2 linked regions of the Pelagicoccus sp. SDUM812003 genome follow. The protein of the gene in region 1 binds, or shares a complex with, the protein of each later gene. Links are inferred from orthologs where the notes say so. Each region holds a gene or a part of one and is shown on either strand. Other genes may lie near its edges.

What was found. Proteins that work in one complex are often made in the same cells at the same time.
Region 2: the proteins of hisF (region 1) and hisH are in contact, whole or in part, in a crystal structure (PDB 6RU0), measured with the Thermotoga maritima proteins. The link is inferred for Pelagicoccus sp. SDUM812003 from one-to-one orthologs. Residues at the interface, in WP_004080486.1 of Thermotoga maritima: Met1, Leu2, Ala3, Arg5, Ser40, Glu41, Asp45, Glu46, Ala70, Glu71, Ile73, Asp74, Ile75, Pro76, Phe77, Asp98, Lys99, Ser122, Gln123, Glu161, Thr195, Leu196, Asn247, Arg249, Glu251; in WP_004080484.1 of Thermotoga maritima: Asn15, Arg18, Arg22, Arg117, Leu118, Pro119, His120, Met121, Gly122, Trp123, Asn124, Asn134, Gly135, Tyr136, Tyr138, Val140, Tyr158, Glu180, Lys181, Ser182, Ser183, Lys184, Ile185.

What each region holds. Positions count from the first base shown.
Region 1 is NZ_JARXHY010000007.1:210,878-215,114, reverse strand. The notes cover bases 680-3,599. They hold hisF (imidazole glycerol phosphate synthase subunit HisF), read left to right. Parts: upstream 680-1,721; coding sequence 1,722-2,477; downstream 2,478-3,599. Other genes in these bases: QEH54_RS11840 (DUF3365 domain-containing protein), read left to right, coding at 3,280-3,599; QEH54_RS11845 (Rrf2 family transcriptional regulator), read left to right, coding at 2,508-2,963; QEH54_RS11855 (ATP-binding protein), read left to right, coding at 680-1,624. Outside these bases: more of QEH54_RS11855, read left to right, coding at 1-679; more of QEH54_RS11840, read left to right, coding at 3,600-3,876; QEH54_RS11835 (group 1 truncated hemoglobin), read left to right, coding at 3,902-4,237.
Region 2 is NZ_JARXHY010000014.1:105,459-109,766, forward strand. What follows is about bases 716-3,706. They hold hisH (imidazole glycerol phosphate synthase subunit HisH), read right to left. Parts: upstream 2,528-3,706; coding sequence 1,904-2,527; downstream 716-1,903. Other genes in these bases: QEH54_RS17515 (citrate synthase), read right to left, coding at 716-1,746; hisB (imidazoleglycerol-phosphate dehydratase HisB), read right to left, coding at 2,568-3,164; hisC (histidinol-phosphate transaminase), read right to left, coding at 3,146-3,706. In the rest of the region: QEH54_RS17510 (VC0807 family protein), read left to right, coding at 1-354; more of QEH54_RS17515, read right to left, coding at 445-715; more of hisC, read right to left, coding at 3,707-4,240; hisD (histidinol dehydrogenase), read right to left, coding at 4,237-4,308. UniProt on the Escherichia coli protein: IGPS catalyzes the conversion of PRFAR and glutamine to IGP, AICAR and glutamate. The HisH subunit catalyzes the hydrolysis of glutamine to glutamate and ammonia as part of the synthesis of IGP and AICAR.

The DNA.
Region 1 (4,237 bases):
CATAACCTGGCAGGCGGTGGACTACCTCGAAGCGACGCCCCGGGATAAAATCGAATACTCCTACAAGCTGAACGATCGCCAATGGACTCCCTTCGCCAGGCAGAACCACCAGATGTTTCTCGGCTTGCCTCACGGCTCGCACACCCTGCAGGTCAAGGCTAGGGATCACGGGTTCAACGTTTCCCCTGAGATCGCCGCCGTGACTTTCTCCGTGACAGCTCCCATCTGGAGGCAAACCTGGTTCCAAGCCACCATCGCCGTCCTCGTCGGACTTGTCATTTTCCTATGGATACTCACCCAAAGCCGGAACAACCGACTTCAGCTGCTGAACGCAAATCTATCCAAGGCCAACGAAAAACTGCAGCTCCAACGCGCGACCATCGAGTCCCAGAATAGGATCCTCCGCCAAGGCAAGTCCGACCTGGAGAAACGCGTGAGGGAGCGAACCAAGGACCTCGAGCAAGCGAAACGGAAAGCCGAAGAATCCGACCACCTCAAGTCGGCCTTTCTCGCCAACGTTTCGCACGAGATTCGCACCCCCATGAACGCCATCATCGGCTTCTCCGACCTGCTCATGGCCAGCACCCAGACCCAAGGCGAGCAGCGCGACTTCATTCGCACCATCCAAAACAGCGGAAAGGACCTTCTCAATCTCATAGACGACATCATCGAGATCTCCAAAATCGAGTCGGAAAAGATCGAAATTGAAACGCAGGACATATCCGTAGATTGGATACTTAGCCAGACCCACGATACCTTTCGCGGCGTCTTGACCAGCTTTGGCCGCGACAACCTGCAGTTTCTCGTCGCCAAGGAGGAGCTCCCGGAAGGCTGCATCCTGAATACGGACCCCGATCGGCTCAAGCAAGTGCTCAAGAACCTGATCAGCAACGCGATCAAATTCACCCCGGATGGCTACATCCAGCTGGGCTGCAGACCGACCGCTCAAGGAGACGCCTTGGAGTTCTCGGTGGAGGACTCGGGATTCGGCATCAAGAAGGAACAGCTTTCGCTCATCTTCGAACGCTTCCAAAAGGGCGACACCAATCTCGGCCACACCTACCGAGGAAGCGGGCTGGGGCTGGCGATCAGCCAAAACCTCGTCTCCAAGCTGGGCGGCGCCTTGCGAGTCGAGTCGGAGTATCAGAAAGGAAGTCGCTTCTATTTCTCTCTACCCTGGGATGGTAGAATTCGGCGCGACTTCGACGTTCCGCAGGCCGAAGCCCCGGAAATCCCCCCTCCCTCCATTCCCCACAGGCCGCAGGAGCCGGTGCTTCTGGTGGAGGACGAGGAGACAAACTCCACCCTGATGGCGAAGATGCTGCAACAGCTTGGCGTGCCGTTCGTGCACGCCTCCTCCGGCGAGCGAGCGGTGGCCCTCTGCAAGCGAAGAACCTTTTCCGCTGTCCTCATGGATATCAAACTGCCCGAAATGCAAGGCGACGAAGCCGCCAGACGTATCCGAGAGATCGCCCCGGACCTGCCGATCATTTCCCAAACCGCCTACGCCATGGCAGGCGAGCGCGAGCGCTACAGCCACGATCCGTTCTCGGGCTACCTCTCCAAGCCGCTCTCCATATCCAGCCTCGCCCAAGCCCTCAACGCTACCGGACGCGTGCGCTAGGCGAGGCCGCGCCAGGTTTGCCCCCCCTCTAAAAATGCGTTGCCAGCGCATGCCTCCCTCCTAGCGTCATGGCTCTTCCGGTTCCACTTTTCGAGAAATGTTAGCCAAACGCATCATCCCTTGCCTCGACGTTCACGCCGGCCGCGTGGTCAAAGGCGTTAAGTTCAAAGAGCTCCGCGACGCGGGAGATCCCGTCGCCTGCGCCAAGGCCTACGACGAGCAGGGCGCCGACGAGCTGGTCTTTCTCGATATCACCGCATCCTCCGACGAGCGCCAGATCATGCGCGATGTGGTCGAGCAAACCGCCTCCGAGTGCTTCATGCCCCTGACCGTCGGCGGCGGTCTGCGAACGGTGGAGGACATCACCAAGATGCTGCACTCCGGGGCCGACAAGGTCTCGCTCAATACCGCAGCCATCAACAATCCCGACCTCATCTTCCAGTCGGCCCGCAAGTTCGGAAACCAATGCATCGTGCTGGCCATCGACGCCAAGCGCGACGGCGACTCCTGGCGCGTCTTCACTCACGGCGGACGAAACCCCACCCCGCTCGACGCCATCGAATGGGCCAAGAAGGGCGTCTCGCTAGGAGCGGGAGAAATCCTGCTCACCAGCATGGACGCCGATGGCACCCTCGCCGGCTACGACTGCGAGCTTACCCGACGCATCTCCGAAGCGGTGGAGGTACCAGTCATCGCGTCCGGCGGAGCCGGAAACCTGGACCACCTGGTCGACGTTCTCCAAAAGGGCAAAGCCGACGCGGTACTTGCCGCTTCCATTTTCCACTTCGGCACCTACACTATCGGCCAAGCGAAAGAGCGCCTCGCAAACGCCGGATTGCCCGCCCGTCTCTAGCCCCCTTACACGTCACTACCCTCTCGCCCCATGGAGCTCACCAAATTTTCAGACTACAGCCTTCGTCTCCTCATCTACCTCGCCCTGAACGACGATCGCCTGGTCTCGCTCCAGGAAGTCGCCGACGCCTACCAGATCTCCCGAAACCATCTGGTCAAAATCGCTGGAAACCTGAATCAGCTCGGCTACGTGCAGGCCACTCGAGGAAAAGGAGGCGGTCTGCGCCTCGCCAAAGCCCCACGGGACATCAACGCAGGACAGCTCGTCCGTCTCACCGAAGGAGACGCGCCGCTCATCGAATGCTTCGACCCAGTGAAAAACTCCTGCTGCTTGTCACCCGCTTGCGTGCTCAAAGGGGCCCTGAAACAAGCCGAAAACGCCTTCTATTCCGAGCTGGAACGATTCACTTTGGCCGACCTCGTCAAGCGTCCCGAAAACTTGCGAAGACAGTTCCCCAGCCTTAGCGAAAGTCGCGTTTCCGAATAGCTTCGACCTGACCTCGTATCTGCATTTCCGGTACAGATACCAAAACCCGCCGCCTCCCCAGCGCTCGATCTCGATCAGGGGAATTTTGAGCGCCTCGATTTCGATCTCGTTTTCGGACTGAAATCGATAGGTCGGATAAACGAAATTCATAGGTCCAGCGATCGCAGACTTCACGTGATGCGAAATCCAATACCAACGCCCCTGAAAGAGCGCTTTTTCCAAGGCAATCCATAAGTTGCATTATAAATACCTCTTTCTGGCATATCGGATGCTAAGCTTGGTGAGGAAATCAAACCTGATCCTCGCCTAATCCGATATGAACAAGAAAACGAACTCCTTGGCTGTCGCTGCGACCGTAGCGACCCTCACCCTCTCCTCGATCCTCTTTTCGGGCTGCGACGACAGCTCGGAAGCTGCTAGCGGCATCAGTCCGCAGAAGATGGCGGACGCTCTGCACCTCGTGATGAGCTCCGACCGTACCGTCTACACCCGCAACGTGGTCAACCGACTCACCAAACAGGACAAGGTCATCACCGCTAGCGAACATTGGGTGGATGACAAGGCCCTGCCGCTACCTGCTCAAATGTTCCGCATGGGGGCAGAGATGGTAGCCGAAAAAAGCAATGGTGAATTCAGTTATTCACTACAGTCGCTCTGGCCGATCAACAAGCAGAACGCTCCGAAAACCGATGCCGAAAAAGAGGGCTTGCAGTTCATCGCCGACAATCCCGGTCAAAACTACTACGCAGAGGAGACGCTGGGCGGCACCAAGTACTTCACCGGCATCTACGCCGACACAGGCGTAGCCGCAGCCTGCATCGACTGCCACAACGAGCACAAGGACTCGCCTCGCACCGACTTCAAGATGGGCGAAGTCATGGGCGGCGTCGTCATCAGAATTCCTCTCGACTAAATCATAAATCCATAATCTGAATACAATGAGCGAAACGCAAACACCCTCTCTCTACGACCGCATCGGCGGCGAAGCCGCCGTGGACGCCGCAGTCGACCTTTTCTACAAGAAGGTTCTCGCCGACGATCGCATCAAACACTTCTTCGAAGGCGTCGACATGAGCAAGCAGATCGGCCACCAGAAGAAGTTTCTCACCTACGCCTTCGGTGGAGCTCCCCAGTACACCGGTCGCAGCATGCGCGCAGCCCACAAGCGCCTGGTGGAGGAGATGGGCCTCAACGAAAGCCATTTCCACGCCGTGATGGAAAACCTCGGCGCCACCCTGCAGGAGCTTGGCGTGCCGATGGATATGATCGGCGAA
Region 2 (4,308 bases), on another replicon or contig:
TTCAACGAAGCCATTTTCGACATCGACAAGATTCGCAGCCATATCGACACCGACGAAAAGCGCTCCACTCTAGAGGGACATTTCAAAGTGGCGAATTGGCTGCTTGTATTCAGTTTTCTGATAAGCGCTCTGCTCAACTTCATCCTCGCTTCCATGATCGTAAAAAGCCCTGGCGGCACCGAGCAGTTCAATCAGGAGATCGCCACCCTGACCTGGGTTTCCTGGCTGGTCATCACAGCGCCAACCATGGCGATTCTCATCTACGCCCTTTGGCGGTTGATAAATGGCTTGAAGGGCCTAACCGGACTTAGCTTCGAAGGCCTGCTGCACGAGCACCACGTGAAGAAGGACTGAGCAACTAGCGCCAACGCCTTCAGTCCAAAAAAAGGCGACTCCCTGCCGAGAGCCGCCTTTCCTGAAATTCGCCTTTTACCGAGCTTTCGCTTAGCCGCGATCCGCGATCGGCACGTAGTCGCGAACGGCCGGGCCTTGATAGACCTGGCGGGGGCGGCTGATTCGTCCTTTCGGGTTGCTGGAAACCTCCATCCAGTTGGCCACCCAGCCTGGCATGCGGCCGATGGCGAACATCACGGTGAACATTTCCACCGGAATGCCGAGGGCTCGCATGATGATGCCGCTGTAGAAGTCGACGTTCGGATAGAGGTTGCGAGAGATGAAGTAATCGTCAGCCAGCGCAGCTTGCTCGAGCTTGCGAGCGATGTCCAAACAGGGATCGCTGATGCCGAGCTTGTTCAGCAGCTGATCGCAGGCCTTGCCGATGATCTTGGCGCGTGGATCGAAGTTCTTGTAGACGCGGTGACCGAAACCCATCAGGCGGCGATTGCTTTTGCCGCTCTTGGCCTCCTCGATGAACTTGCTGCCGTCGTCGCCTTCCGCATGAATGGCTTCCAGCATCTGGATGACCGCGAGATTCGCTCCGCCGTGCAAAGGTCCCCAAAGAGCGGATACGCCTGCGGAGATGGAAGCGAAGAGATTCGCTCCCCCGGAGCCCACCATGCGCACGGTGGAGGTAGAGCAATTCTGCTCGTGGTCCGCATGCAGGAGCAAAATGAGATTCAGAGCGGACGCCTGGATGGTATCGCGAGGATACTCGTCGTACGGCTCGGAGAACATCATGTGCAAAAAGTTGTCGCAGTAGCCGATGTTCTTTTTCGGATACATGATCGGCAGACCTTGGCTCACGCGATAAACCGCCGCAGTGATGGTGCGCACCTTGGAAATGGCGAAGGCCGCCGCCTTCTCGAAATTTTCCAAGTCCGTGGCGCGATCGTTGGTGGCCAGATGCGGATAGAAGCAAGCCAGCGAATTCATCATGGCCGCCAGGATCGACATGGGATTCGCGGAGCGCGGGTAGCCTTCGAAAATGCGGTGCATGCGCTCGTCGATCGCCGCGTTTTCTGAAATGAGGTTCGAGAAGTGGGCCCGCTGCTTCTTGGTGGGCAGCTCTCCGTTGATGATCAAATAGGCGCTCTCGATGAAGTCAGACTTCTCCGCCAGCTGCTCGATCGGGTAGCCGCGGTAGCGAAGGATGCCTTTTTCCCCGTCGATAAAGGTGATCTCGCTCTGGCACGACCCTGTGTTGCCGAAGCCCTCGTCGTAAGTAATGTAGCCGCCGCTCTTCGCACGCAGGGTACGCAGGTCGACCGCTCGCTCTTTTTCAGTGCCCTCGATGATCGGAAAGGACAGCTCTTGATCGTCTATTTTGAGAATGGCTTCTTTGCTCATTGTCAGGAAACTCGGAGTTGCAAGTTAGGCGTTGGCGGCGAATCAGGAAATCCTAATTCAAAGAAGACCAACTAATTACCCCGACATGCGGGTCATGTAAAGTATCTGCTACCGACTTCGTAACTATTAGCTTTTCTGTTCGCTGTTTTCAGTTGGCCTAATCACACGAAGCCACGAAGTTCGCGTAGAGCTGCAGCCCATTCCGCTGGCTCTTTTCGGGGTGAAACTGACTGGCGAGCAGGGAGCCGACCGCTACGGAGCTGGTGAAGACGCCATCGTAGTCGGTGGTGGTCAAGGTGATAGATGGATCTTCCGGCAGGATATGGTAGCTGTGCACGAAGTAGAAGCGGTCCGTTTCGGGATCGAGCTCCTCCCAGTACGGGGAGCCTTCCTGCTGCAGCTTCGCGAAATTCCAGCCCATGTGCGGGATTTTAAATCCTGGACGCGACTTGAAGCGCACAACCTTTCCTGGCAGGACGCCAAGCCCCGTCACATCGTCTTCTTCCGAATGCTCGAACAGAGCCTGGAGACCGAGACAAACGCCCATGAAGGGACGCTGCTCCTTGACCCAGCCACGGATGAAGTCGTCGAAGGCCGCGGTCTTGAGGCCGTCAACGCAGTCGCGCAGCGCGCCCACGCCCGGCAAGATAAGCCCGCTCGCTTCTCCGACTTGCTCTGGACGAGTCACGATACGCGGCTGGGCGCCGATCTTCAGCAAGGCGTTTTCCACGCTGCGCAGATTTCCCATGCCGTAGTTGATGACAGCAATGTCTTTGCTCATCTCGAAAAGTCTTAGGAGTTAATCAGAGTTCGGGAACGCTCTAAAGCATGCCCTTGGTCGAAGGAAGCCGTCCTTCCATGCGCGGATCGATACGCGAGGCGGCATCGATCGCTCGCGCCATGCACTTGAAGATGCTCTCCACGATGTGGTGCGGCTCTTCGCCATACTCCAACTCGATGTGCAGGTTCGCTCCCAGACTGTTGGAAAAGCCTCGGCAGAATTCCTTGATCAGGATGATGTTGAAATCGCGCACGTAGCTTGTCGGAGCGGACACCTTGTAGGCCAGGTAGGGCCGGTTGCCCAAATCGATGGCCACCCGGGTGAGGCACTCGTCCATGGGCAGGATGAAAAAACCATAGCGCGTGATGCCCGACTTGTCGCCAAGCGCCTTCTTGAAGAGCTCGCCTAAAACGATGCCAACATCCTCCACGGTGTGGTGGTAGTCGACCTCGATGTCTCCGTCCGCCTTCACCGTGAGGTCGAACAGTCCATGGCCCGCGAACAAGGTAAGCATGTGGTCGAAGAAAGGGATGCCAGTCGCGATGTCCGCTCTGCCCTTTCCGTCGACGTTCAGCTCTGCCGCGATACGGGTTTCCTTCGTATTGCGCTCGAGGGATGCTATGCGTTCTTCAGCCATTTCGATATCGTTTCGCTCACGTGGAGCATCTGATCTTCGTCGCCCACACTGATACGCAGGAACGACGCAGTCAAGGGGCTGGACGGGAAATACCGCACCAGTATCTTGCGCTGCTTGAAGTATTCAAAAAGCCCTTGCGCCACTTCCGGACCCGTTTCCCCAGAGGCGTTCCGTGGCTCGACGAACAGGAAGTTGGATTGGGACGGATAGCAAAACCAGCCCAATGCTTCCCACTCCGCTCGGTAGAAGTCGCGGGTGCGCTTCACCTTTCCCACCACCGCCTTCAGGTAGCTCTGGTCTCGAAGGGCCGCCAGGCCGCCAGCCTGAGTGAGTCGATTGACGTTGTAGCTATCTCGGACGCGATCGAGTATATCGACAACCGAAGGATCCGCCATGGCGTAGCCTAGTCGCAAGCCCGCCAATCCGTAGGATTTGGAGAAGGTGCGCGTGACCACGAGATTCGGGAAGCGCGAAAGCAGATCCACGGCAGTCTCCTTCGCGAAATCCGCATACGCTTCGTCCACCACCACTATGCCATCGAAGCCTTCGATCACTTTGGCCAGCTCCTCGTTGGAAAAGCCGACACCAGTCGGAGCGTTGGGCGAAGTGATAAACAGGATACGCGCATCGAGCTCGATCAGCTCATCGATCGGCAACTCCATGCTGCGATCGAACGGGAGCTCCACCACGCCGGAGTTTTGAATGCCACAAAGAACTGGATACAAACTGTAGCTCGGCATCAGATAGCCGGCGGCTTTCTCGCAGGCGAACGCTCGCACGAGGAGGTTTAGCAAGTCGTCCGACCCATTTCCAAAAATCAACTGATCAGGAGAAAGCCCGTGCAAGTTTGCTGCCGCTTCGCGAAGCGCCATGCTGCGAGGATCTGGATACAAACGCAGAGCATCTCCCATTGCCTCTTTCAAGGCTTCGTCCACCATCGGACTAGGTGGATAAGGGTTCTCGTTTGTATTCAGCTTAACCCAACCCGTTCCTTTCGGTTGAAATCCGGGCGTATAGGCGTGCAGCTTGCGAACATGCGACAACGCGTATTCAGAAGGCGAATTCAAAGCGCTCATGAGCGCCTTTCTAAGCGTACCGAGACGGAACGTCCGTGCGCATCCAAACCTTCCATACGAGCAAAAGC